One region of the Kitasatospora sp. NPDC049258 genome, then DNA from elsewhere that is predicted to be linked to it. Evidence: riboswitches for the same ligand, from Rfam matches in the RefSeq annotation. Region 1 holds a riboswitch; each other region holds the start of a gene.
What was found. A riboswitch is a leader RNA that binds a small molecule or an ion and turns the genes downstream of it on or off. The one in region 1 is predicted to bind cyclic di-AMP.

Region 1 (5,614 bases):
ACCAGCTCGGCGTAGTAGTCGATGAGCTCGGCGGAGGAGATCGCCTTGCCCTCGAACTGGTACGAGCCGTCCTGGTGGAACTCGGAGGCGGCGACGTCCAGGGCCAGCGCGACGTCCTTGCCCGGGGTGTAGCCGGCCTTCTTGATCGCCTCGGTGATGAGGTCGAGCGCCTCGCGGTTCGAGTCGAGGTTCGGCGCGAAGCCGCCCTCGTCGCCGAGGCCGGTGGACAGGCCGCGCTCCTTCAGCACGCCCTTGAGCGTGTGGTAGACCTCGACGCCCCAGCGGACGGCCTCGGAGAAGGACTCCGCGCCGATCGGAGCGATCATGAACTCCTGGATGTCCACGTTGGAGTCCGCGTGCGAACCACCGTTGAGGATGTTCATCATCGGGACGGGCAGCACGTGCGCGTTCGGGCCACCGAGGTAGCGGAACAGCGGCAGGTCGGAGGCCTCGGAGGCGGCGTGCGCGACGGCGAGGGAGACGCCGAGGATGGCGTTGGCGCCGAGCGAGGACTTGTCCGGGGTGGCGTCCAGGTCGAGCATGGCCTGGTCGATCAGGCGCTGCTCGGTGGCGTCGTAGCCGACCAGCTCCGGGCCGATCTGCTCGATGACGGCCAGGACGGCCTTCTCGACGCCCTTGCCGAAGTAGCGGTTCTTGTCACCGTCACGCAGCTCGAGGGCCTCGAACGCGCCGGTGGAGGCACCGGACGGGACGGCGGCACGGCCCGTGCTGCCGTCGTCGAGCCCGACCTCGACCTCGACCGTGGGGTTGCCGCGCGAGTCGAGAATCTCACGGGCTACGACGACATCAATGGACGGCACGAGGCATCTCCTTGCGGAAGCGGGATGTGTTGTCGTTTACGACCAGAGCCTAACCGCACCCGGCGGCCCGGCCGCGCAGACCTCGGCTCCGTCTCACCGTGTGACCTGACTACCCGCCGGTAGTTCACCTGAATGCCCGCAAACCAGGCCACTCCGACCGTTCCGGAGCGGCCCGGCCGCCTCCCGCGGGCCCGCCCGGCGCCCGGGCGGACCCGGGCGCGGGATCGACCGAGGGCGCGGGCTCAGCCCAGCCGCAGGACCTGGCCCGGCTCGATCAGGTCCGGGTCCACACCGACCACCGCCTGATTGGCCTGGTAGAGCCGCTGCCATCCGCCCTCGACGCGCTGGGCCTCGGCGATGGCGGACAGCGTGTCGCCCGGCGAGACGGTGTACGAGCCGGCATCCGGCGGTGCGGCGGCCGGCTCGGGCGCGGCCTGCGATTCGGCGCCCCGCGACGCGTTCTCCCTGGTCGCGGTGGGGCGGCTCGGCGCCGCGTCCCGGCCGGAGCCGTCGGCGTCCGCCCGGGCCGCCGGACCGCCCTTGGCCAGACCGGCCCGCAGCGAGCACACCGGCCAGGCGCCGGGGCCCTGCGCGGCCAGCACCCGCTCGGCGACGGCGATCTGCTGCGACTTGCTGGCCTGGTGGGCCTGGCCCGCGTACTGCGTGCCGCCGAAGGAGCGCCAGGTGCTGGGGGTGAACTGCAGGCCGCCGTAGAAGCCGTTGCCGGTGTTGATGCGCCAGTTCCCGCCGCTCTCGCACTGGGCGACCTTCTCCCAGGTGGAGACGGGTGCGGCGACCGCGGCGCCGGCGGTGAGCAGCGGCAGCGCCAGCCCGGCGCCGGCCACGCCGGCGGCGATGGCCTGCTCGGCCCGGGTCCAGCGACGGTGACAGCCCGTACCGGTGAAGAGCATGTGGTTTCCCTCTCCGAACGCCTGCGAGGTGAGCTGTCGGGTTCGGACCGGGAGGTGGCCCGGCCGCTCGGCGAGTCCAGGAGACGACCTGTGCTCGCCGGCGGCTTCACCCCAAGCCGTCGGGGACGGCAACAAACCTGGGTCCCCCGCCCCTGTCCTTGGTCTGGTCGGCTTCCCGGGTGCGGCGGACAGGATTCGGCGTTCCGCATCCGGGGCCCACGGCTGCGGGCTGCACGGAGGTTAGGCAGATCTGTCGGTCAATCACAAGCTCATATCGCGAACATCACGAGGAAATTACGAACATCGCCAGATCGTCCACCAACCATCTAGGTATGTCCTAGTTGATGACGGTTCTGCTGACGGGCCGACACGCGCGTTCGACACGCCGTCAGGGCGCGTCGCCGCGCGGTCGGGGCCCTTGGCCGTCCGCTCAGGAACGCGGGGAGAAGGTCACCGGAAGTTCGCGCAGACCCCGCATGATCAGACCGCCGCGCCAGCGCAGGGTGGCCGGATCCGCGGCGAGGGAGAGGTCGGGCAGCCGGGTCAGCAGGGTGGCGATCGCGAGCTGACCCTCAAGTCGGGCCAGCGGGGCGCCGATGCAGTAGTGGATGCCGTGGCCGAAGCCGAGGTGCGGGTTGTCCCGGCGGGCGAGGTCGAGGGTGTTCTCGGCGGCGAACCTGGCCGGGTCGCGGTCGGCCGCGGCCAGCACCACCAGCACCGGGTCGCCGACCGGGATGTCCACCCCGCCGATGGTCAGCGGGTGGGTGGCGAAGCGCCAGGTGGCCAGCTCCACCGGGCCGTCGTAGCGGAGCAGTTCCTCCACCGCGGTGGCCAGCAGCCCGCGCTCGCCGCGCCCGATCGACTCCTGGAGCAGGGCCCGCTGCTCGGGGTGGCCGAGCAGCGCGTACATCCCGTTGCCGATCAGGTTGACGGTGGTCTCGAAGCCGGCGAAGAGCAGGATGAAGGCCATCGCCGCGGCCTCGTTCTCGCTCAGGTGCTCGCCGTGGTCACTGGCCCGGATCAACCCGGAGATCAGGTCGTCGCCGAGGTCGGCGCGCTTGCGGTGGATCAGCTCCAGCAGGTACGCGCGCATCTTCTTGACCGCCCGGGCCACGCCGCCGCGCGGGCCGCCGCCGTGCCGGATCATCATGCCGGCCCAGTCCCGGAAGTCGTCCTGGTCCTCGGCGGGCACCCCGAGCAGGTCGCAGATGGCGTAGATGGGGAGCGGGAAGGCGAACTCGTGGATCAGGTCGGCCGTACCCCGGGCCGCGAAGTCGTCGATCAGCCGGTCGGTGAGCTGCTGGACCCTGGGCTCGAACTCGGCGACCCGGCGGGGGGTGAAGGCCTTGGAGACCAGGCGGCGCAGCCGGGTGTGGTCCGGCGGGTCGATGTTGAGCAGGTGGGTCATCAGGTCGGCCTGGCGCTCCCCCGGGATGCCGACCCGGCCGCTGCGGTGGGCCTGCTCGCTGTGGTGCGCCGGATTCTTGGAGAGCCGGCTGTCGGCCAGCGCCTGCCGGGCGTCGGCGTACCGGGTGACCAGCCAGGCGTCCACCCCGCTGGGCAGCGTGGTGCGGTGCACGGGGGCGTGCTCGCGCAGCCAGGCGTACGCGGGGTAGGGATCGGCGGCGAACTCCCACGTGAAGAGCTGCGGCTGGGTGGACTCGACGGATTCCGGCATGTCATGACCGTAACCTTTGCCTGCGCGGGCGTGAGTCTGGTCACCTGAGGGGTAATCCCTGTTGCGGAGGGTCGCTGCGTGCCTACGATCCTCCGACAATCATCTGTGGGCGGCTGTGCCGTGCGGTCCACGGGGTTTCGCTCTGAAGGAGGAGCAGGCCATGCGAGTAGCCGGGGCAGTGGTGGTCATCGCGGTGCTCGGCGGAGGATCGGGGGCCGACCTGGCCCGCCGGTTCGCCGCCGCGGGCGCGGCCGGGCTCCTGATCGCGGATCTCCACCCGGGGGTGGCCGAGGACCTGGCCACCGAGCTCGACCGGCCGGGCTGCCCGGTGGTCGGGGTGAGCGCGGACGTCCACCAGCCCAGCGACGTCGCCGCGCTGGTGGAGACCGCCCGCAAGCACCTGGGCCCGATCGACCTGTTCGCGGTGGCCGGGCCGGACGGCGAGCGGATCGTGGCGCTCGCCGACCTGCCCGACCACCTCGACCCGCTGGCCGAGCTGCTCGCGCTGGTCGGCGAGGCGATCAGCGAGGTCGTGCCGGCCCAGCGCCGGGCGCCGGCTCCGCTGTCGGCCGGCCCTGCGCTGGCGGGGCCACCGGCCTGAGCACGCCGTAGCGCTCGGCCGGCTCCCCGGCGGTGCGGGCCTGCTCCGGCCGGAGCAGGCACAGCAGGGTGTAGAGGAGCGCCGCGGCGCCGAAGGAGACCGGCAGGCTGAGGTCCACGCCCGCGGTCAGTTCGGCCAGCGGACCGACGTACAGCGGGTTGTTGACCCACAGCACGCCCAGCACGGCCCCGGCCAGGAAGGCCGCCACCGCCCGGGGGTTGAGCCCCCGGGTGTACCAGTACCGGCCGGCCGGTGCGTCGGCCGGGGCGAGCTCCACCGGGTGGTACCGGCCCCGGTGCAGCAGGTAGCCGGCGATCAGCACGGCGGCCCACGGCGCCACCGCGGTGAGCAGCAGCGAGACGAACGCGGACATCGAGTCCATCGCGTCGTAGACCACCGCCCCCAGGTAGAGCGCCAGGATCGAGGGCACCGCGACGGCCAGCGTCGCGGTCGCCCGTGAGGTGCGCCAGAACAGCGAGTTGACGGAGAGCCCGGCCGCGTACAGGCACAGGCCGCCCTGCGGGAGGGTGCCGACCAGCCCGAACACCACGATCACCGGGACGCTCCAGCCCGGCACGGCGTCGGTCAGGCCCTGCAGCCAGAGCGGGTCGGTGGGGAAGAAGGTCGTCACGTACGCGCCCACCAGCAGGGCGAGCACGCAGGTGAGGAACATGCTGCCGCCGGCCCACAGCAGTACCGGCCGGTCGCCGCGGCGCCCGGTCATGTAGCGGCTGTAGTCGCCCTGGAAGGTGGCGTACGAGAGCGGCGCCGCCGCCGAGGCGGTGGCGGCCAGCAGCCAGGTGGTCCCCGGGCTGCCGAGGGCGAGCTGCCCGCCCCGGTAACCGGGGTCGAAGCCGGGCGCCAGCACCACGACCAGGAAGAGCAGCATCAGGGCGCCGAGCACGGCGGTGGCCTTGTAGGTGCGGACCAGGGCGTTGTGCCCGAGCGCCGCGACCAGGACCACCGCGACCGCCGCGGCGGGCATCGCCAGGGCCAGCGGGCCGCGGCCGACCGGGGTGCCGATCAGCTCGTGCGCCGCCACCATCACGGCGGTGCCGCCGGTCCAGACCGAGATGGCGAAGAAGCCGATCGCCACCGCGATGGTGATCAGGTTGCCGAGCGCCCGGCCCCGGACGCCGAAGTGCGCGCCGCTGGCCATCGGGTCGTTGAGGCCGGTGCGCAGCCCGAAGCGCACCAGCGGCAGGACCATCAGGGTGCCCACCGCGACCCCGGCCAGGATCGCGGTGCAGGCGGCCCACCAGCCCAGGCCGTAGCTGACCGGCAGCGCGCCGAGCACGACGGTGCCGAAGCAGAACTGGGCGGAGGACCAGATCCAGCCGAACTCGCCGGGTCTGGAGGTCCGTTCGGACTCGGGTATCGGGTCGATGCCGTGCTGCTCGACCTGGGGGCCGCGGGCGGCCCCCAGGTCGGACAGTTCACGGCGGTCCGCCGTCACCTCGGCCCGTCGGCCAGGGCGGCGGCCTCGCGGCTGCCGTCCGAGCCGTCCGCGACCACGGCGACCACGCGCAGCGGGTCGCAGGCCGGGCCGGCGGTGCGCCGGCCGGAGTCGAGGTCGAAGGTCGAGCTGTGCAGCGGGCAGCGG
Region 2 (5,614 bases), on a different contig from region 1:
CCAACAGCTACTTCTCCTTCTACGGCAGCTGGGACGACCTGCTCGGCACCCCGGCGGGCGGCCCGGTCACCGTGACCACCGGTACCCCGGGAGGGGAGCTGCGGGTGCTGGGACGGGAGCCGGTCCGGGGCGGCGGCGCGGTCGGCCGGGAGCCGGGTGCCTCCGGCGAGATCCAGGCGGTCAAGATCGCCGGCCCGCGCTCCGGGCTGAGCACCGACGGGTACGTCTACCTGCCGCCGCAGTACTTCCGGCCCGAGTACGCCGGCCGCCGCTTCCCCGCGGTGGTGGTGATGACGGGCTTCCCGGGCGACGCCCGGAACCTGATCACCCGGCTGAACTACCCCGGCGCGGCGCTGCGGCTCAACCTGGCCGGCCGGATGCCGCCGACCGTGCTGGTGCTGCTGCGGCCGTCACCGGCGATGCCCGCCGACACCGAGTGCGAGGACGCCCCGGGCGGCGCGCGCGCCGAGACCTATCTGACCCGCGACGTGCCGGCGGCGGTCGCGGCGGGTTACCGGGTCTCGCCGGATCCGCGGTCCTGGGCGGTGATGGGCAACTCCACCGGCGGCTACTGCGCGCTGAAACTCGCCATGCGGCACCCCGAGGTGTTCCCCAGCGCCGTCGCGCTCTCCGGCTACTACCGGGCCGCCGAGGACGCCTCCACCGGAGACCTGTTCGGCGGCAGCCCGCGCCGGCGCGAGGAGGCCGACCTGCTCTGGCGGCTGCGCCACCTGCCGCCGCCCGGCATCGCGGTGCTGCTGGCGGGCGCCGAGCGCGGCGACGGCGACTACCTCGCGGACACCCGGGCCTTCGCTGCCGCGGTGCGCGCCCCGATGTCGCTGGCCACCGCCACGGTGCCGGAGGGCGGCCACAACTTCGGGACCTGGGGGCGGCTGCTGCCGGCCGCGCTGGAGTGGCTCGCCGGCCGGCTGCGGGTCAGCTGACCGGCTGGAGCTTGCCGGTGTGCAGCTCGCCGACCCGGCCGCCCTCGCCCTCGTACGTCCAGAAGACCCGGACGGTCAGCGCGTTCAGGTCCATCACATGGCTCACGGTGATGCCGCTCGCCTCCGTCCAGCTGACGAAGTAGAGCTGCGGGCCCACCTCGGCGACGTGCAGCCGCACGTCCTCCCACTGTCCGGCCGACTCGCCGAGGCCCTCCCAGCGCAGCCGCGTCCCGTCGGCGGAGTAGGAGTTGCGGAAGGCGGCGCCGTTGTCGACATCGAACAGGTACGTACGTCCGGCGAAGCCAGGCAGGGGCGCGGTCATCTCGGGAGTGGTCCTCTGAACGCTCGGCGGTGGCCGCGGCCGGGGCTCCGGCCGCACCACCAACCTAGCGGACGCGCGGGCGCCGCAGGCCGATCAGGCCGGCTTGAGCCTGCCCCGGGGCAAGGTCCTAGATTCCAGGTGTGACGGACGGAGCGGAGCGGTTGCTCACCATCGGGGCCATGGCCCGCCGCAGCGGGCTGACCGCCAAGGCACTGCGCCACTACGACCGGGTCGGACTGCTCCGGCCGGCCGAGGTGGACCAGGAGACCGGCTACCGGTACTACCGGGTGGAGCAGGTGGCGGCGGCCCGGCTGGTGCGGGAGCTGCGCGCGGTGGACCTGCCGCTGGAGCAGGTGCGGGAGTGCCTGGCCGCGGGCGGTGGCGAGCCGGTGCGGCGGCTGCTGGCCGAGCACCGGCGGCGCCTGCAGGCCCGGCTGGACCGGCTCCGCGGCGCCGTCCACCGGACGGATCATCTGATCGAGGAAGGGATCGACGCGGTCATGGGCGACGAGCAGCGGGAGGCGGCGGCCCCCGCCGACGAGCGGCAGCTGGCGGTGGACCTGTTCAACGGGGTCTGGCGGCTGCTGGAGCGGGAGGACCGCTCGGTCGAGGAGGACGACCGGATGGTGCACATGGCGCACGCCTCGCGCCACCACTGGGGCCAGGTCGGCACGGCGGTGAACCTCGGCCGGGGCGAGTGGCAGTGCTCACGGGTGTACGCGGCGCTGGGCCGGGCCGAGCCCGCGCTGCACCACGCCCGGCGCGGGCTGGAGATCTGCCGGGCGAACGGGATCGGCGACTGGGACCTGGCCTTCGCGTACGAGGCGCTGGCCCGGGCGGCGGCCGTCGCGGGGGAGAAGGAGCAGGCCAGGGCCTGGACCGAGCAGGCGCTGGCCGCCGCCGAGGAGATCGCCGCCCCGGAGGACCGCGAGCTGGTGCTGGCCGATCTGGAGACCGTCCCGGGGCAGCCCCGGTTCTGGTGAGCCGGCCCCGGGCCGGGGCCTCGGGGCGGGTGTGTGAGGGACGTCTCGTTGTCCGTGTGCGATCCGTCTGCCTAGCCTGCACGGGATGCCCGGCTGGGCAGACCCGCCGTCGGGACGCCTAGTCCTGTCCACCCGGAGGCGGTCACTCGAGCACCGTCATGGACAGGAGCGGGGGAACCAGGTACGTGCCGCGCTCCACCCTGCCCCGGGGCAGGACGCGCGGCTTGGGGTGAAGCCGCACCACAGGCGGCCGGGCAGCCTCGTGCCCGAACCCGACAGCTCACCTCGCAGGCGTCGCAGAGGAATCCTCCATGCGACTTTCCCCCACCCCCGCCCGCCTCGGCCTGCTCGCGGGCGCCACCGTGCTGGCCGGCGTCCCGCTGGTCGGCCAGGCCCAGGCCGCCAGCCCCACGGTGACCCAGGACCGCCTCGGCCCCACCGCGATGGCCGCCGGCACCGCCGCCACGGCCAGCCTCACGGTGCACTCCTCCGGCTGCTTCACGGCCAAGACCCTCGGCGTCGGCGTCCGCGACGCGGCCGGCCACAACCTGGACTTCCCCGGCAATGCCTCCAACGTGCAGATCTGCCCGAGCGGCACCACCTTCACCAGCGCCGCCCGGACCCTGCCGGCCGGTACCTACACCCAGTTCGGCTTCTGGCAGGACACCGCGAACGCCTGGCACAACCTGCCCTCGCAGACCCTGACGGTCTCGGCGGCCGGCACCACCACGCCGACCCCCGCCCCCGCCCCGACGCCGGCTCCGACGCCCACCCCGGCCCCGACGCCGAGCCCCGCCCCGTCCACCGGTGCGCCGGTCGCGGGCAAGTCGCTGACCTGGTCGGACGAGTTCGACAGCCTGTCCAAGACCCGCTGGACCACCGACAGGAGCAGCTCCTACCGGTACGGCAACCACAACCCCGACGACAACAAGCTGGACTGGCTGAGCCCGAGCGGCGTCAGCGTGTCGGGCGGCGTGGCCACCTTCACCGCCAAGCCGAGCGCCAACAAGCTGGAGAACGGCAAGCAGGCCTGGGACACCGGCCTGCTCACCACCGAGTACTCCGGCGAGGGCTTCCAGGTGAAGACCGGCGACTACGCCGAGACCCGGGTCAAGCTGCCCTCCGGCTCCGGCGCCTGGCCGGCGCTGTGGACCTGGAAGAACGGCAACGGGGAGATCGACTCCTTCGAGTACCACCCGGACAACCCGAACCTGCTGGAGCTGACCAACCACGTCAAGTCCGGCTCCAAGTACTTCACCGACGCCAACGCGGTGGCCAAGGACAAGTGGGTCACCATCGGCACCTACTACGGCGCCAACTCGGTCGACTGGTACGTCAACGGCACCAAGGTCTTCTCCGACAACACCGGGGTCGGCGCCAACTGGTCCGCGTACCTGATCCTCAACCTGTCGCTGAGCGCCGGCCAGTACCACCCGGCGCCCACCGGCACCGCGCCGATCACCTTCGCCGCGGACTACGTGCGGGTCTACCGCTGACCGTCACGGTGACACGCTCAGCGTGAACGGGGTGCCGTTGTCCGCAGCGTCGCGGTCGTCGGCACCGACCACCTGGAGGTGCCCCTCGGCCCGTGTGCCGGGGGGCACCTCGCGTGCCGGCCCGGTGGCGCCGTCACCCGCCTGGACACCTCGGACCTCCCACCGCTCGCACTCTGGCCGATACTCACAGTAGCGAGCCGAGTGGGACGAGCTGAGGAGGCACGGGTGTCCGAGCGGGTGCTGAGCGAGGTGAGCGGACGGATCGCCGCGGACCGGGAGGACGGGTTCGTGGCGTCGTACCGCGCCCTGATCACGGCCGAGCTGCCGGCGGGGCTGCTGCGCACCGAACTGCTGCGCGGGCCGGACCGGCACTGGCGGGTGCAGAGCCTGTGGCGGGACATCGGCGCGCTGGAGGCCGTCCGGGCGGACCCGAAGATGGCCGCCGCCCCCCGGCTGTTCCGTGAGGCCGGGACCGAACCCGACCTGGCCGTCTTCCTGCTGACGGCACAGGCGGGCGGCGCCGGCTGACCGTCAGGGCGCGAGCACCTGGCCCAGCCGGGAGGCGATCTGACGCATCACCGGCACCAGCGCGGCGCTGCCGGCCGCTGCCTCCAGGGCGCGGATCCGGGCCTCCGGGCCGGATACCGAGAGCGCGGTGGGGGTCGGCGCGCCGGGCACCGCCACCGCGATGCAGCGGACGCCGATCTCCTGCTCCTGGTCGTCCACCACGTAGCCGACCTCGCGGGCGTGCGCCAGCTGGGCGAGCAGCTCCTGAGGGTCCGTCACGGTGTACGGCGTGTGCGCCTGGAGCGGCTGCGGACCGAGCAGCGCGCGGGTCTCCTCCTCGGGCAGCTGGGCCAGCAGGGCCTTGCCGACCCCGGTGCAGTGCGGCTGCACCCGGCGGCCGACCTCGGTGAACATCCGCATCGAGCGGCGGGACTGCACCTGGCCGACGTAGACCACCTCGCCGCCCTCCAGCACCGCCAGGTTGGCCGTCTCGCCGGTGGCCTCCATCAGCTCGGCCAGGTAGGGGCGGGCCCAGCTGCCGAGCAGCCGGCCGGAGGTCTCGCCGAGCCGGATCAGCCGCGGGCCCAGGGTGTAGCGGCGGGCGGTGTCCTGGCGGACATATCCCTGCTGGACGAGGGTACGGATCAGCCGGTGGATGGTGGGCATCGGAAGGCCGGAGGTGGTCGAGAGCTCGCTCAGGGTCGCGATGCCGCCCGAGTCGGCGAGCGCTTCCAGCAGCTGGAAGGCGCGCTCGACGGACTGCACGCCACCGGAGGCGCGCTCGGTGCCTGTCGGTGTTGCGGCGGGGGTGCTGGCCACCGGCGTTCCCTTCACTGTGCGAGGAGGAGTAGAGTCCCAGCGATCTAGCTCAACAAACCGTTGAAATTCTGTATCGCGGAAACTACTCTCCACCCTACAGAACGAAACCCGCCGGTAGGTGGGTTCGGATCTGGGAAGTTCCCACCGGAGCTCCCCAAGCTTTCACAACCGTCCAAGGAGTGTCCTGCCCATGGGTGCAGATCAGGGACCTGACGGCGTTTCCCCCGCCGCCCCGGTCGTCACTGTCGCCGGTCCGCGCGTGTCCCGCGCAGAGGAGGTGCTCACCCCGGAGGCGGTCGCCTTCGTGGTCGGCCTCCACCGTGCCTTCGAAGGTCGCCGGCAGGAGCTCCTGACCCGACGAAAGGCCCGCCGGGCCGAGATCGCCGAGGCCGGGACGCTGGATTTCCTGCCCGGGACCGCCGAGGTCCGGGCCGGGGACTGGCAGGTGGCTCCCGCCCCCCGCGCGCTCCAGGACCGCCGGGTGGAGATCACCGGGCCGACCGACCGCAAGATGGTCATCAACGCGCTCAACTCCGGCGCCCG
Region 3 (5,614 bases), on a different contig from region 1:
CGAGTTCGTCGAGGCCGGCCTGATGCTCGGCCAGTTCCACGACCTGCCGCCGGACCAACCCGGCCTGTGGAACCCGGAGTTCCGGCCGCTGCGCAGCCCGCTGCCGATGCTGGTGATCCGGCACATGGTGTCCACCGACCTGCCGTTCCTGCTCGACGACCCGCGCCACCGGGCCGCCTACCGCCGGCTGTTCGGCGGCCGCGAACCGGACCCCCGGCGCCGGGTGCCGTCCTGAACGGGCCCCCGGCGCCGGGCGGTGGCCGTCAGGTGGCGATGCCGCAGTACTGCTGCTGCTTGCCGATCACCCGGTAGACGCAGTCGGCGGTCTCCACCAGCCGCAGCACCGCCTCGCGGTTGCGGCTGGTCTCCCGGCCGATCACCTCGTCGGGCGGGTAGAAGCCGCTGCTGCCGTTCGGGCCGGGGTACATCTCGAAGGTGTAGGCGAAGACCCGGTGCACGCCCCACAGCCAGTCGTCGATCGCCCCGTCGGTGATGTAGAGGTCGCTGGACTGCTCGGGGGTGTAGCCGTTGGTGCCCGCCATGCTGCGGCCGAGGGTGGCGAAGGTGTTGTACTCGTCGGCGGTCATCCCGGTGGCGGTGTTGGCGGTGGTCCAGCCGAACGGCCAGAGCACCAGCTGGCTGTAGGTGTGGAAGTCGATCGCGGCGGTGATCTGCTGCTTCCCGCCGACCACCCGGCTGCGGACGAAGTCGGCGACCACCTTGGTCTCCTTGGCGGACTCCGGCGCGCTGCCCCGGTAGGTCTCGCTGGAGGTGGAGCCGGAGGAGCCGCCGCAGCAGCCCCACTTGTAGTTCCAGTTCCGGTTGAGGTCGGTACCGGCGCTGCTGCTGCCGGAGTTGGGCTGGCGGTCCTTGCGCCAGCTGCGGTAGCGGCCGGTGGCGATGTCGTACTCGCCGCCGTCCGGGTTGAGGTCCGGGACCACCCAGATCTCGCGGCTGTTGACGGCGCCCGCGATCCGGCTGTCGGTGGCGTACTTGTCGCCGAACTCGTGCAGCAGGTAGAGCGCCATCTCGACGGTGAGGTGCTCGCGGGCGTGCTGGTGGGCGGTGAACAGCACCTCGGGCTCGTTCTCGTCGGTACCGACGTTGTCGCTGATCTTGATCGCGACGATCGCCCGGCCCTCGTACGAGGTGCCGATCACCCGCTTGCTCATGATGTCGGGGTGCGCGGCGACCACGGCGTCGATGTCGGCGGTGGCCTCGGCGTAGTTGTGGTACCCGGAGTCGGCGGACGGGAAGTCCGTCACCGCGCCCGGTGCCTCCTGCGCCTGCGGCGCGTCGTCCTGGGGGCCGGGCAGCGGTGTGGGCGCCCAGCCGAGCGCCCGCAGCCGGGCGGTCTCGGCGGCGTCGGCGGTGACCACCACCGAGTCGGTGCGCACGGCGTCCACGGAGGCGCCGGTGGCGGCGATCGCGGTGCGCTCGGCGACCGTCCGGGGGCCCTGGACGACGTACTGCCGGGCGCCGTCCGCGGCGACGGCGGCGCGCTCGGGGCCGGCCGCCCTGGCGGAGGCCTGTGAACTGAGGGGGGACGCGAGAGCGAGGGCCAGCAGCACGGCGGTGGCCGCGGCGGGCTTCCCTCGGCGGGGCAGTCGCATGACTGTCCTCCTGTGGGGGTCCGTAGGGGACGGAACGGGGGAGGAACTGCGGCGCGCGCCAGCATGATGGTCCGTCAATGTCATGCTTACGTCAAGACCTCCCCGAGCGCCCACCGCCGAGGCCGTCCGCCCAAGGGCGCTACGGGCCGTTCGCGAGGGACCGTCACCGTGCCGGCTTCCCCCGGGGGCGGGCGAAGACGTCCTCGACCCGCATCGGGAACGGTTGCTCCGTCGCGCGCGCCGGTATCTCTTTCAGGTGGGGCCGAGGGTCCAGTAGACGAGGGAGAGGGTGGCCATCGAGACCAGGGTGGAGGAGAGCACGCTGTCGCGGGCCAAGGCGGTGCTGAGGCCGTACTCGCGGGCGTAGACGAAGGCGTTCTGGGCGGTGGGCAGGGCCGAGCAGAGGACCACCGCGAGGAGTTGGGGCCGGGGCAGGTGCAGGAGGAGGGCCCCGACGGCGAGTGCGGCCAGGGGCTGGACCAGGGTCTTCAGCAGGACCGTGACGCCGACCTCGGCGCGGCGGCCGGCGGTGGCGCGGTCGCGGCGGCCGTGCAGCGACATGCCGAGGGTGACCAGGGCGGTCGGCACCGCGGCCGCGCCGAGCAGTTCGCCGGGGCGGGCGAGGGTGGGTGGCAGTGTCCAGCCGGTGGCGGAGAGCAGTGCGCCCAGGGCGGAGGCCAGGATGATCGGGTTGCGCAGCGGCAGCATCAACAGCCGGCCGCGCCGGGCGCCGCGCTCGGTGCCCGCGTCCAGCAGGGCGAGGATCACCGGGGTGACCAGCAGCACCTGGAACAGCAGGATCTGCGCGACGAACGAGGCGTCACCGAGCACCTGAAGGGCCACCGGGATGCCCAGGTTGGCCGAGTTGACGTAGCCGGCCGCCATGCCGCTGATCGCTTGGTCGGCCGGCCGGCGGTCGAACAGCCGGCGCGCGGCCAGCACGCCCAGGCCGGTGGCGAGTGCGGTGCCGGCCGCGAAGGCGAGCATCGCGGTGTTGGCGAAGGAGTCCAGCCGGGCCTTGGCGAGCATCGTGAACAGGGCGGCCGGCATCGCCACGTGGAACACGAACCGGCCGAGCACCGCCTCCGCCTGCGGACCGAGCAGCCCGGCGCGGGCGACCAGGTAGCCGACCGCGGTGAGCACCCAGATCGGCGTGAAGCCGGAGAGCAGGTGCTGCATGGAACCTCGGGTCGTGATCGTCCGGTACGGGCCGCCGGCAGCAGTCTGCCACGGCGGCCCGGGACGCTCCCGGGCGGGGCCGGCGACCGGCCGGCCCCGCCGTACGGGCGGTTACGGCAGGGTGAGGACCTGGCCGGGGTGGATCAGGTCGGGGTTGACGCCGACCGTGGGGGAGTTGCTCCGGTACAGGTGCTGCCAGCCGCCCAGGGTCAGGCTGTCCGAGATCGTGGAGAGGGTGTCCCCGGGGGCGACCGTGTAGGTGGTCGCGGGCGCCGGCTGGGCCGGGGTCGTCGCGGCGACGGGGACGGTGGCGGCCGGGTCCGTGGTGGCCGTCGTGGTCGGCGCCGCGGTCGGGTCGGGGGTGGCGGTGCCCGAGGCGCCCGGGACGGGCAGGTCGCCGGTGGTCGGCGAGCCGGTCGGCGAGGGGGTGACCGGGGTGGTCGCGGTCGGGTCGGGGGTGGTGACCGGCGGGGTGGCCGTGGGGTCGCCGGTGGGCCGGCCGGTCGGCTGCGTGCTCGGCTGGCCGGTCGGCTGGGTGCCGGGCTGGGTGGTGGGCTGGTCCGTGGTGGCCGGCGGCACCTCGCCGACGGTGCTCGAGCCCGTGCCGTCGGTCGGCGCGGCGGGCTGCGGGGTGAGGTACGGCAGCACGAACTGCGGGACCACACCGCCGTCGCCGCGGACCGGGGTGCCGGAGCTGGGCGCGGGGGTCGGCTCGGGCGTGGCCGTGGGCGCCGGGGTGGGCGCGGCGGGCAGGCCGGCGGCCGGGCCGCAGCTGGGCCACAGGCTCGGGCCGTGGCCGGCGAGCAGCCGCTCGGCGACGGTGATCTGCTCCGCCTGGGTGGCGTGGTCGGGCTGCGCCGCGAACTCGTCGCCGCCGTACGCGACCCAGGTCCGCAGGGTCAGCCCGAGGCCGCCGTAGCGCCCGGTGCCCGGGTCGACCGTCCAGTTGCCGCCGGTCTCGCACTGCGCGACCGCCTGCCAGGTCTCCGGCGTGGCGGCGTGCGCCCCGGTCGCGGTCAGCAGCGGCAGCGCGAGGCCCACCCCTGCCACTCCGGCGGCCGCGACGGCGCGATCGGTCTGGGTGGGACGGCGGTGACGACCGGAGCCCGAAAAGACCATCAGATAATCCCTCTCCGCACGCCTGCGAGGTGAGCTGTCGGGTTCGGACCGGGAGGTGGCCCGGCCGCGCAGGGCGCGGCTTCACCCCAAGCCGAAGGGGGATCGGCGCAGAAACTGGGTCCCCCGCCCCTGCCCAGGGTCTTTCGGTCGTCCCGGTCGCGCGGTGGGCAGGGTTGGGCGTGCCGTGCTTCGGGAGCTCGCAGCAGCGAACTGATCGGGAGATTAGAGGGATCAGTACCTCAATAACAAGCCTGCATACTGAGCATCACACAATCATCACGGTTGGCTCGGGCGTTGCTGTCCGAGCCCGGTTCACCCGGTGTCAGAAACACCCTTCGGCCGCACCGGAGGTTCGACGGCGCACGGCCTCCGGGAGCCCCATCGCATCGAACAGGGCCAGCGACCGGCGCCGGTGCTCCGCTGCCTCGGCCGGGCGTCCGAGCGCGCCGGACGCCCGGCCGAGGCCCTCCGCCGCGTGGGCCTCGTGGAAGCGGTGGCCGATCCGTACCGCGAGGTCGAGCGCCGTGCGGTGGTGCTCGGCCGCGGCCCGCGGGTCGCCCAGGTCGAGCCGGATGTCGCCCGCGACCCGGTGTGCGGCGCAGGTGAGCGAGGGGCGGCTGATGTCCAGCAGGACCTCCAGCGCCCGGCCCACCCGGGCGAGCGCCTCCTGCGGCCGGCCGCGCGCCCGGTCCAGCTCGGCCAGTTCGATCAGCGAGTGCGCCTGGCCGGCCCGGTCGTCGAGCCGGCCGCCCCCATGGTGATCAGGCCGACCATCCTGCCGTAGCGCTCACCGAGTTCGTGGTCGATCTCCAGGGAGAGCGCGGTCGAGTGGAGCGCCCCCTCGTAGTCGCCCGCCATCACCTGGACCTGCCCGCGCAGCCAGAGCGCGATCGACTCCTCCCGCCGACGGCCGCTCTCCCGAACCGCCGCCAGCGCCCGGTCGAGGTGGTCGAGCGAGTCCCGGTGGTCGCCCAGGTGCAGGCCGAACATCGCCACCCGGATCCGGGCGTCCGCCTCGCACCGGCGGTCGCCGGTGGCCCGGGCGAGCCGCAGGGCGCGCCGGCCGCAGTCGACGGCGAGCGCGAGCCGGTCCCCCCCAGTACGCCACCCCCAGGTTGGTCAGGTTCGCGGTCTCGGCGTCCCGGTCGCCGGAGCGCCGCGCGGCCTCGATGGCGATGGTGTGGGCGGCGACCGGCTCGTCGGTGTGACGGTGGTAGCGGAGGTAGTCGGCCAGATTGTTGGTGATCAGCCAGGCGTGGCTCGCCGCGCCCGCGTCGGGCGCGGCCCGGCACCGTCAAGCTCACCGTCGGCTACACCGGCAAGGGCGACACCTGGCGCTACACGCTGGCGGACACCCACATCGACAAGAAGATCGCCGACATGCCGCTCTGCACCACCCCGTCCCCGTCCCCGACGCCGAGTTCGTCGGTGTCCCCGAGTTCGTCGGCGCCGCCGAGCGGCTCGCCGAAGCCCAGCACGTCCGTCCCGCCGTCGTCCAGCGCCCCGGCCCCGACCACGCCGACCCCGACCACGCCGACCCCGAGCACGCCGACCCCGAGCGGCTCGGCCACGCCCGAGAAGCCGAAGCTGGCCGAGACCGGCGGCGGCAGCAGCGGCGGCCTGATCGCCGCGGTCGGCGGCGGCGCGGTGCTGGTCGGCGGCGGTGTCCTGGTCGCGGCCCGGCGCAAGGGCCGGCACGGCAA
Region 4 (5,614 bases), on a different contig from region 1:
GCGACCACACTGAGTCCGGGTGGGCTGGTCGAGACTCGGGGGATGGGGGGCGAATCGTGCGCCACGCGGCTGTCGTCTGGCGACCTCGGGTGCCCCTGTGGCGCTCCGGTCGCGGCGGGACGGCCTGTCCGCCAGGGACCGTCCGGTTCCGTCTTGAACCCGCCATGAAATGAGGAAGTGAGTCCGGGTGGCCTTCTCCGTGTCCGCGCTGGTGCTGTTCGGCATCATCGTCGTCATCTTCATCCGTAACAAGCAGCTGAAGACCAGCCACGCGATCATCGCGGCGCTGTTCGGCTTCATGGTGAGCCAGTCCACGGCGGCCAAACCGATCCAGGACTTCCTCACCCAGCTGGCCTCGACGATCTCCTCCGTCGCGGGCTGAGTCCTCCCGGGTCCGCTGTCGAGCCGGTCGGCGCCGGTGCCGCCCGGCGCTTCGCCCTGCCCGCGTGCGGCCGACCGCGGCCCGTCCTCGGGCGGGCAGCGGGTGCTGCTGGTGCTGCGGGTGGTGGCGGTATTGCCTGTGGTATCGGTACTGCGGATGCTCGTGGGGCCGGTGGTGTTGCGGGAGCCGGCGATGCCGCGGGGGCTAGCGGCGCTGCGGCTTCGGCCGGCGCAGCCGGGCCAGCAGCCCCGGCCGCCGGGCCGTGACGGTCGGCGCGGGCACCCCGGCGGGCTTCGGCGGCTCGGCCGGCTGCTCGGCGACCTCGGCCACCAGCAGGATGAACAGCCTTGCCCAGCACAGCCGTTCGCCGCGGGGCCAGTCCAGCGCGCGGAGCGCGGCCGAGGCGCGGTCGCAGACCACACCGTTCACCCGGACCTCCGCGACGTCCTCGCCCGCCCGGCCGCCCAGGAACAGCTTGACCCCGTTCACCTGCGGCCCGGTCAGCTCCGGGCGCAGTGGCTCGGCGAGCGCCGCGAGCGGCTGATGGGCTGCCAGCCAGTTGGCCAACTCCCCTGAACCGAAGCCGAACACGGCGGCCGGCCCCTGCACCGCGTGCCAGCCAGGCAGCTCCACCGACCGGTAGTGGTCGCCGTGCTCGCCCCGGCGGTCGAGCAGTTCGACCACGGCGGTGGCAGTGGTGGTCGCCCACATCCGGACGGCGTTGTCGAGCTGCTCCTCCTCGGTCCGCCCGAGCCCGGCCGCGCAGTCCCAGACCACCGGCCCGTCGGCGCGGCCCAGTTGCAGCACATAGCCGAGGTCGACATGGCCGGCACCGCCGTCACCCGGGTGCTCGCGGACCGCGACGGCGGTGCTGCCCGGCCCCCGCAGCAGCTCGCCGTCGACGGTGAACCCCTGCCCGAAACGCGCCATTTCGCGGATCACGCTGCGCTGTATGACGTCCAGTCGGTGCTGCGGGCCCACAGGCCGGCTCCTAGCTCGAAGCGGTGGGGTGGAATCGAACAGGGCTGAGGCTATCGGCCGCCGCCCGCTCCCGGGAAACCCGCGCGCGGCCGTCGGCGCCGGGTCTCGCACCCGTCCGGTGGGGCGTTCCGGCCGGCCTCGGCGGTCGGCGCGGCCCCCGCGGGGGTGACCGGAGTCACGGAAGGCGGGGGTTTTCGTGCCCGTGGGTGAATTCTCGGCCACGGAATGCGATATCGGTGACGACCTGCGGCCGTGCATTCACCAGGGGTGAGGAATTCGGCTGCGGTGGGCCCTGTGGCCACAGCGGAGCGTGACCTTCGTCCCTGTTGATCTTATGTCCCTTTAGTTCCTTACGCACCGTCACTTGCTCCGTACACGCCTCATGGGTTTTGCTTCGTGACCTGCCCGGCAAACGCCGGGTGGGGCCACCGGGTGGAACGCCGAGTCCTGCCGCTGCCCGGGGTCGACGCACACCATCCGTGCACGGCAGGAGCGGGGGACCCAAGGTAAGTGCCGTTTCCGGAATTCCGGTGCGGCTTGGGGTGAAGCCGTGTCTTTTTCACGGCCGGGCGATCTCCCGTCCGAACCCGACAGCTCACCTCGTAGGCGTCGGAGAGGAACCGCTCAATGTCCGGTAAGGGCAAGCACCGTCGTCCCCGTCTGTCCCGTCTGACCCGAATTGCCGTCGCCACCGGTGTGGTCACCGCTGCCGTCGCGCTTCCGGCCACCGCCGCCTCGGCCCACGGCACCTCCGCCGACGCCCAGGGCACCGTCTCCGCCTCGGCCGAGCAGGCCGCCGCCCCGGCCGCCCCGGCTGCCGCGCAGGCTCCTGCCGACCACACCTACCAGGTGGTCCACGGCGACACCCTGTCCAAGATCGCCGCCGCCGAGCACGTCGACGGTGGCTGGCAGAAGCTGTACCAGGACAACCGCCAGGTCGTCGGGGGCAACCCGAACCTGATCTTCCCGGGCCAGAAGCTGACCGTCGGTGGCCAGCAGGCCGCCCCGGCCGCCGCCCCGAAGTCCGAGGCCCCGGCCGCGAAGGCCTCGCGCTCCGAGCACCGTGCCCCGGTCACCCAGGCCCCCAAGGCCGAGACCCCGAAGCCGGCCGCCCCCAAGCCGGCTGCCCCGAAGCCGGCCGCCCCCAAGACCGAGGCGCCCGCCGCGTCCGCCCCGGCCGTGGCCCCCGCCACCTCGGGTTACGTCGCCCCGGTCAACGGCCCGCTCGGTACCCCGTACCACCAGGCCGGCTCCAACTGGTCCTCCGGCTACCACACCGGTGTCGACTTCGTGGTGGGCACCGGCACCTCGGTGAAGTCCATCGCGGCCGGCACCGTGGTCTCGGCCGGCAACGGCGGCGCCTACGGCAACGAGGTCGTCATCAAGCACGCCGACGGCAAGTACTCGGAGTACGCCCACCTGTCCTCGATCGGCGTGTCGGTCGGCCAGACCGTCACCGCCGGCCAGCAGATCGGCCTCTCCGGTGCCACCGGCAACGTCACCGGCCCGCACCTGCACTTCGAGGTCCGCACCGGCCCGGCGTACGGCTCCGACATCGACCCGGTGGCCTACCTGGCCGCCCACGGCGTCAAGGTCTGATCCTCGGGATCGACGCCCACCGCCACACCTGCCGCAGGCCCGACCCAGGACCCCAAGTCCCGGGCCGGGCCTGCGGCATGCCCGCAGACACCGGCTGTCACCTCAAGACGCCCGCACGGGCCCCCGGCCGAGGCCGGCCCACCGGCCCCCGAAAACGACTGCGGCCCCTGCCCGGCGAGTTGATCGCCGACCAGGGGCCGAGGTGGTGGAGCGGGTGACGAGAATCGAACTCGCGTGACCAGTTTGGAAGACTGGGGCTCTACCATTGAGCTACACCCGCCTGCGTGCAGTTGACGGTACGTCCGACTGTACGCGACCCCTCGGCCGGGGTGCGGCCGGGAGGACGGGGCTAGCGTACCTGGTCGGGGCGGTGGAGCGCACGTCGCTTTCGCTCCGGCGGGGGGTTGATAATGCGCCGGGCCGAGGGAGGCCGCCGTGTACTCTTCCTCTCGGCACTACGGGGTGTGGCGCAGTTTGGTAGCGCGTCCGCTTTGGGAGCGGAAGGCCGTCGGTTCGAATCCGGTCACCCCGACATCGTGTGCGGCAGGGTCTCGTCCGGTGGACGGGGCCCTGTTTCGTCGTCCGGCCGGCCGTGCGCGGACCGGCCCGCCCGGTGCTCCGGCGGGGGCCCGCGGCAGCGCCCTGGCGTCGGGCTTTCGCGGTACCGGTAGGATGGGCTGCTGGCGGTAGTACCTGTGGCATGCTCGCAGGTCAGCCGCCCGAGGGCGAGGAGTCACGCTCACCGTCCACCCCAATACGGGAGATGCAGCTCCAACCGCCCATCGCCCGTCTCGCCAGCTCGCTCGGCCGTTCCCGGCCGTACCGGGTCGGCGGAGACAACCAGACCGCAAGCCCCTAGGAGACCTAACCGTGAAGAGCGCCGTCGAGACTCTGAACCCGACCCGGGTTCGACTCACCGTCGAGGTGCCCTTCGAGGAGCTCAAGCCCAGCCTCGACGCGGCGTACAAGAAGATCAACCAGCAGGTCACCGTCCCGGGCTTCCGTAAGGGCAAGATCCCGAACAAGGTGATCGACCAGCGCTTCGGCCGTGCCGCGGTGCTCGAGGAGGCCGTGAACGACGCGCTGCCGCGCTTCTACACGCAGGCCGTGGACGAGGGCAAGATCGAGGTTCTCGGTCAGCCCGACATCACCGACATCGAGGGTGTCGAGAAGCTCGCCGACGGGGGTGGCCTCAAGTTCACCGCCGAGGTCGACGTCCGCCCGGAGATCGCTCTCCCGGACTTCTCCTCGATCAGCGTGGTCGTCGACCCGGTCGTCGTCTCCGACGAGGACATCGAGAAGTCGCTGGAGCAGCTGCGTGAGCGCTTCTCCTCGGTCAAGGACGTCGAGCGCGCCGCGGGCGCCGAGGACGTCGTGGTCGTGGACCTCGAGGCCAAGGTCGACGGCGAGGTGCCGGAGGACGGCACCGCGACCGGCGTGAGCTACGAGATCGGCTCCGGCCGCCTGCTGGACGGCATCGACGAGGCCGTCATCGGCCTGTCCGCCGGTGAGACCAAGACCTTCACCACCACCCTCAAGGGTGGCACCCAGGCCGGTAAGGACTCGGAGGTCACCGTCACCGTGACCGCCGTCCAGGAGAAGGAGCTCCCGGAGCTGGACGACGAGTTCGCCCAGCTGGCGAGCGAGTTCGACACCCTGGAGGAGCTGCGTGCGGACTCCCGCAAGCGCCTTGAGCGCATGAAGGAGTTCGACCAGGCCACCCAGGCCCAGGAGAAGGTCCTGGACGAGCTGCTCGGGCTCGTCGAGATGGACTACCCGGAGAAGCTCCTCAAGGACGAGATCGAGACCCGTCGCCACAACCTGGAGCACCACCAGCTGGAGCCCATGGGTCTGAACCTGGAGACCTACCTCGCCACCCAGGACAAGTCCCTCGAGGACTTCCTGGCGGAGACCGAGGAGCAGGCCAAGAAGGGCATCAAGACCCAGTTCGTGCTGGACGAGATCGTGGCGAAGGAGGAGCTCGGGGTCAACCAGGAGGAGCTCACCGAGCACCTGATCCGCCGCGCCGCCGGTTCGGGCCTCACCCCGGACCAGTTCGCCCAGCAGGTCGTCCAGGGCAACCAGGTCCCGCTGCTGGTCGGCGAGGTCGCCCGCGGCAAGGCGCTGGCCCTGGTGGTCGAGGGCGCCGCGGTCAAGGACACCAACGGCGAGGTCGTCTCCTTCGAGGACGACGAGACCGAGGAGTCCGCGGAGCAGGCCGAGGCCGGCACCGAGACCGAGGCTGCCGCCGAGTCGACCGAGGCCTGAGCCCCGACCGACCTCAGCGTGACGCCTGATTGACAGGTGGTAGTGGGCCCGGACACCGCACGGTGTCCGGGCCCACTGCCGTCCGGCACCTCGGCCTGCCCGCCGTCCGGCCGCCGGCGCCCCCGGGCCGTCCGCTTCCGTTCGCTGTCCGTTGGCACCACCGGACCCTGCGCTCACAGCGAACAGTTCTGCGTGGGGGATTCTGCGGCCCCGCCCGGGCGTTAGGGTCCATAGACAGCGACACACAAGCAGATCGACTGAGCAGGTGGCTAAGTGACGTTCCCGCAGATGCAGATGCCTGGCCTGATGGCGCCGCACGCCGCCGCTGGTGACGTGCTCGGCGGCCTGGGCGACCAGGTCTACAACCGGCTGCTCAACGAGCGG

Region 2: it holds a riboswitch for cyclic di-AMP, as region 1 does, so the genes downstream of both, AB0K43_RS01060 (glycoside hydrolase family 16 protein) here and AB0K43_RS17825 (transglycosylase family protein) in region 1, are expected to answer to the same signal.
Region 3: it holds a riboswitch for cyclic di-AMP, as region 1 does, so the genes downstream of both, AB0K43_RS08440 (transglycosylase family protein) here and AB0K43_RS17825 (transglycosylase family protein) in region 1, are expected to answer to the same signal.
Region 4: it holds a riboswitch for cyclic di-AMP, as region 1 does, so the genes downstream of both, AB0K43_RS18255 (LysM peptidoglycan-binding domain-containing M23 family metallopeptidase) here and AB0K43_RS17825 (transglycosylase family protein) in region 1, are expected to answer to the same signal.

What each region holds. Positions count from the first base shown of each region.
Region 1 covers NZ_JBFAQT010000018.1:91,187-96,800, reverse strand. The annotation lists gene eno (phosphopyruvate hydratase) at 1-821, opposite strand, end outside; gene AB0K43_RS17825 (transglycosylase family protein) at 1,064-1,732, opposite strand; cyclic di-AMP (ydaO/yuaA leader) riboswitch at 1,737-1,929, opposite strand; gene AB0K43_RS17820 (cytochrome P450) at 2,163-3,410, opposite strand; gene AB0K43_RS17815 (SDR family NAD(P)-dependent oxidoreductase) at 3,571-4,011, shown strand; gene AB0K43_RS17810 (cytosine permease) at 3,932-5,467, opposite strand; gene AB0K43_RS17805 (Rieske (2Fe-2S) protein) at 5,464-5,614, opposite strand, start outside.
Region 2 covers NZ_JBFAQT010000001.1:216,036-221,649, forward strand. The annotation lists gene AB0K43_RS01045 (alpha/beta hydrolase-fold protein) at 1-944, shown strand, start outside; gene AB0K43_RS01050 (MoaF N-terminal domain-containing protein) at 937-1,266, opposite strand; gene AB0K43_RS01055 (helix-turn-helix domain-containing protein) at 1,407-2,249, shown strand; cyclic di-AMP (ydaO/yuaA leader) riboswitch at 2,391-2,558, shown strand; gene AB0K43_RS01060 (glycoside hydrolase family 16 protein) at 2,561-3,745, shown strand; gene AB0K43_RS01065 (hypothetical protein) at 3,971-4,273, shown strand; gene AB0K43_RS01070 (IclR family transcriptional regulator) at 4,277-5,071, opposite strand; gene aceB (malate synthase A) at 5,262-5,614, shown strand, end outside.
Region 3 covers NZ_JBFAQT010000007.1:547-6,160, reverse strand. The annotation lists gene AB0K43_RS08455 (DUF6875 domain-containing protein) at 1-235, shown strand, start outside; gene AB0K43_RS08450 (M14 family zinc carboxypeptidase) at 264-1,613, opposite strand; gene AB0K43_RS08445 (AEC family transporter) at 1,866-2,792, opposite strand; gene AB0K43_RS08440 (transglycosylase family protein) at 2,904-3,833, opposite strand; cyclic di-AMP (ydaO/yuaA leader) riboswitch at 3,915-4,070, opposite strand; gene AB0K43_RS08435 (tetratricopeptide repeat protein) at 4,234-4,563, opposite strand; gene AB0K43_RS08430 (tetratricopeptide repeat protein) at 4,620-4,907, opposite strand; gene AB0K43_RS08425 (hypothetical protein) at 5,249-5,599, opposite strand.
Region 4 covers NZ_JBFAQT010000019.1:47,983-53,596, forward strand. The annotation lists gene AB0K43_RS18245 (hypothetical protein) at 188-382, shown strand; gene AB0K43_RS18250 (DUF6348 family protein) at 587-1,312, opposite strand; cyclic di-AMP (ydaO/yuaA leader) riboswitch at 1,792-1,985, shown strand; gene AB0K43_RS18255 (LysM peptidoglycan-binding domain-containing M23 family metallopeptidase) at 1,991-2,962, shown strand; tRNA gene AB0K43_RS18260 (tRNA-Gly) at 3,169-3,242, opposite strand; tRNA gene AB0K43_RS18265 (tRNA-Pro) at 3,421-3,494, shown strand; gene tig (trigger factor) at 3,833-5,230, shown strand; gene AB0K43_RS18275 (ATP-dependent Clp protease proteolytic subunit) at 5,537-5,614, shown strand, end outside.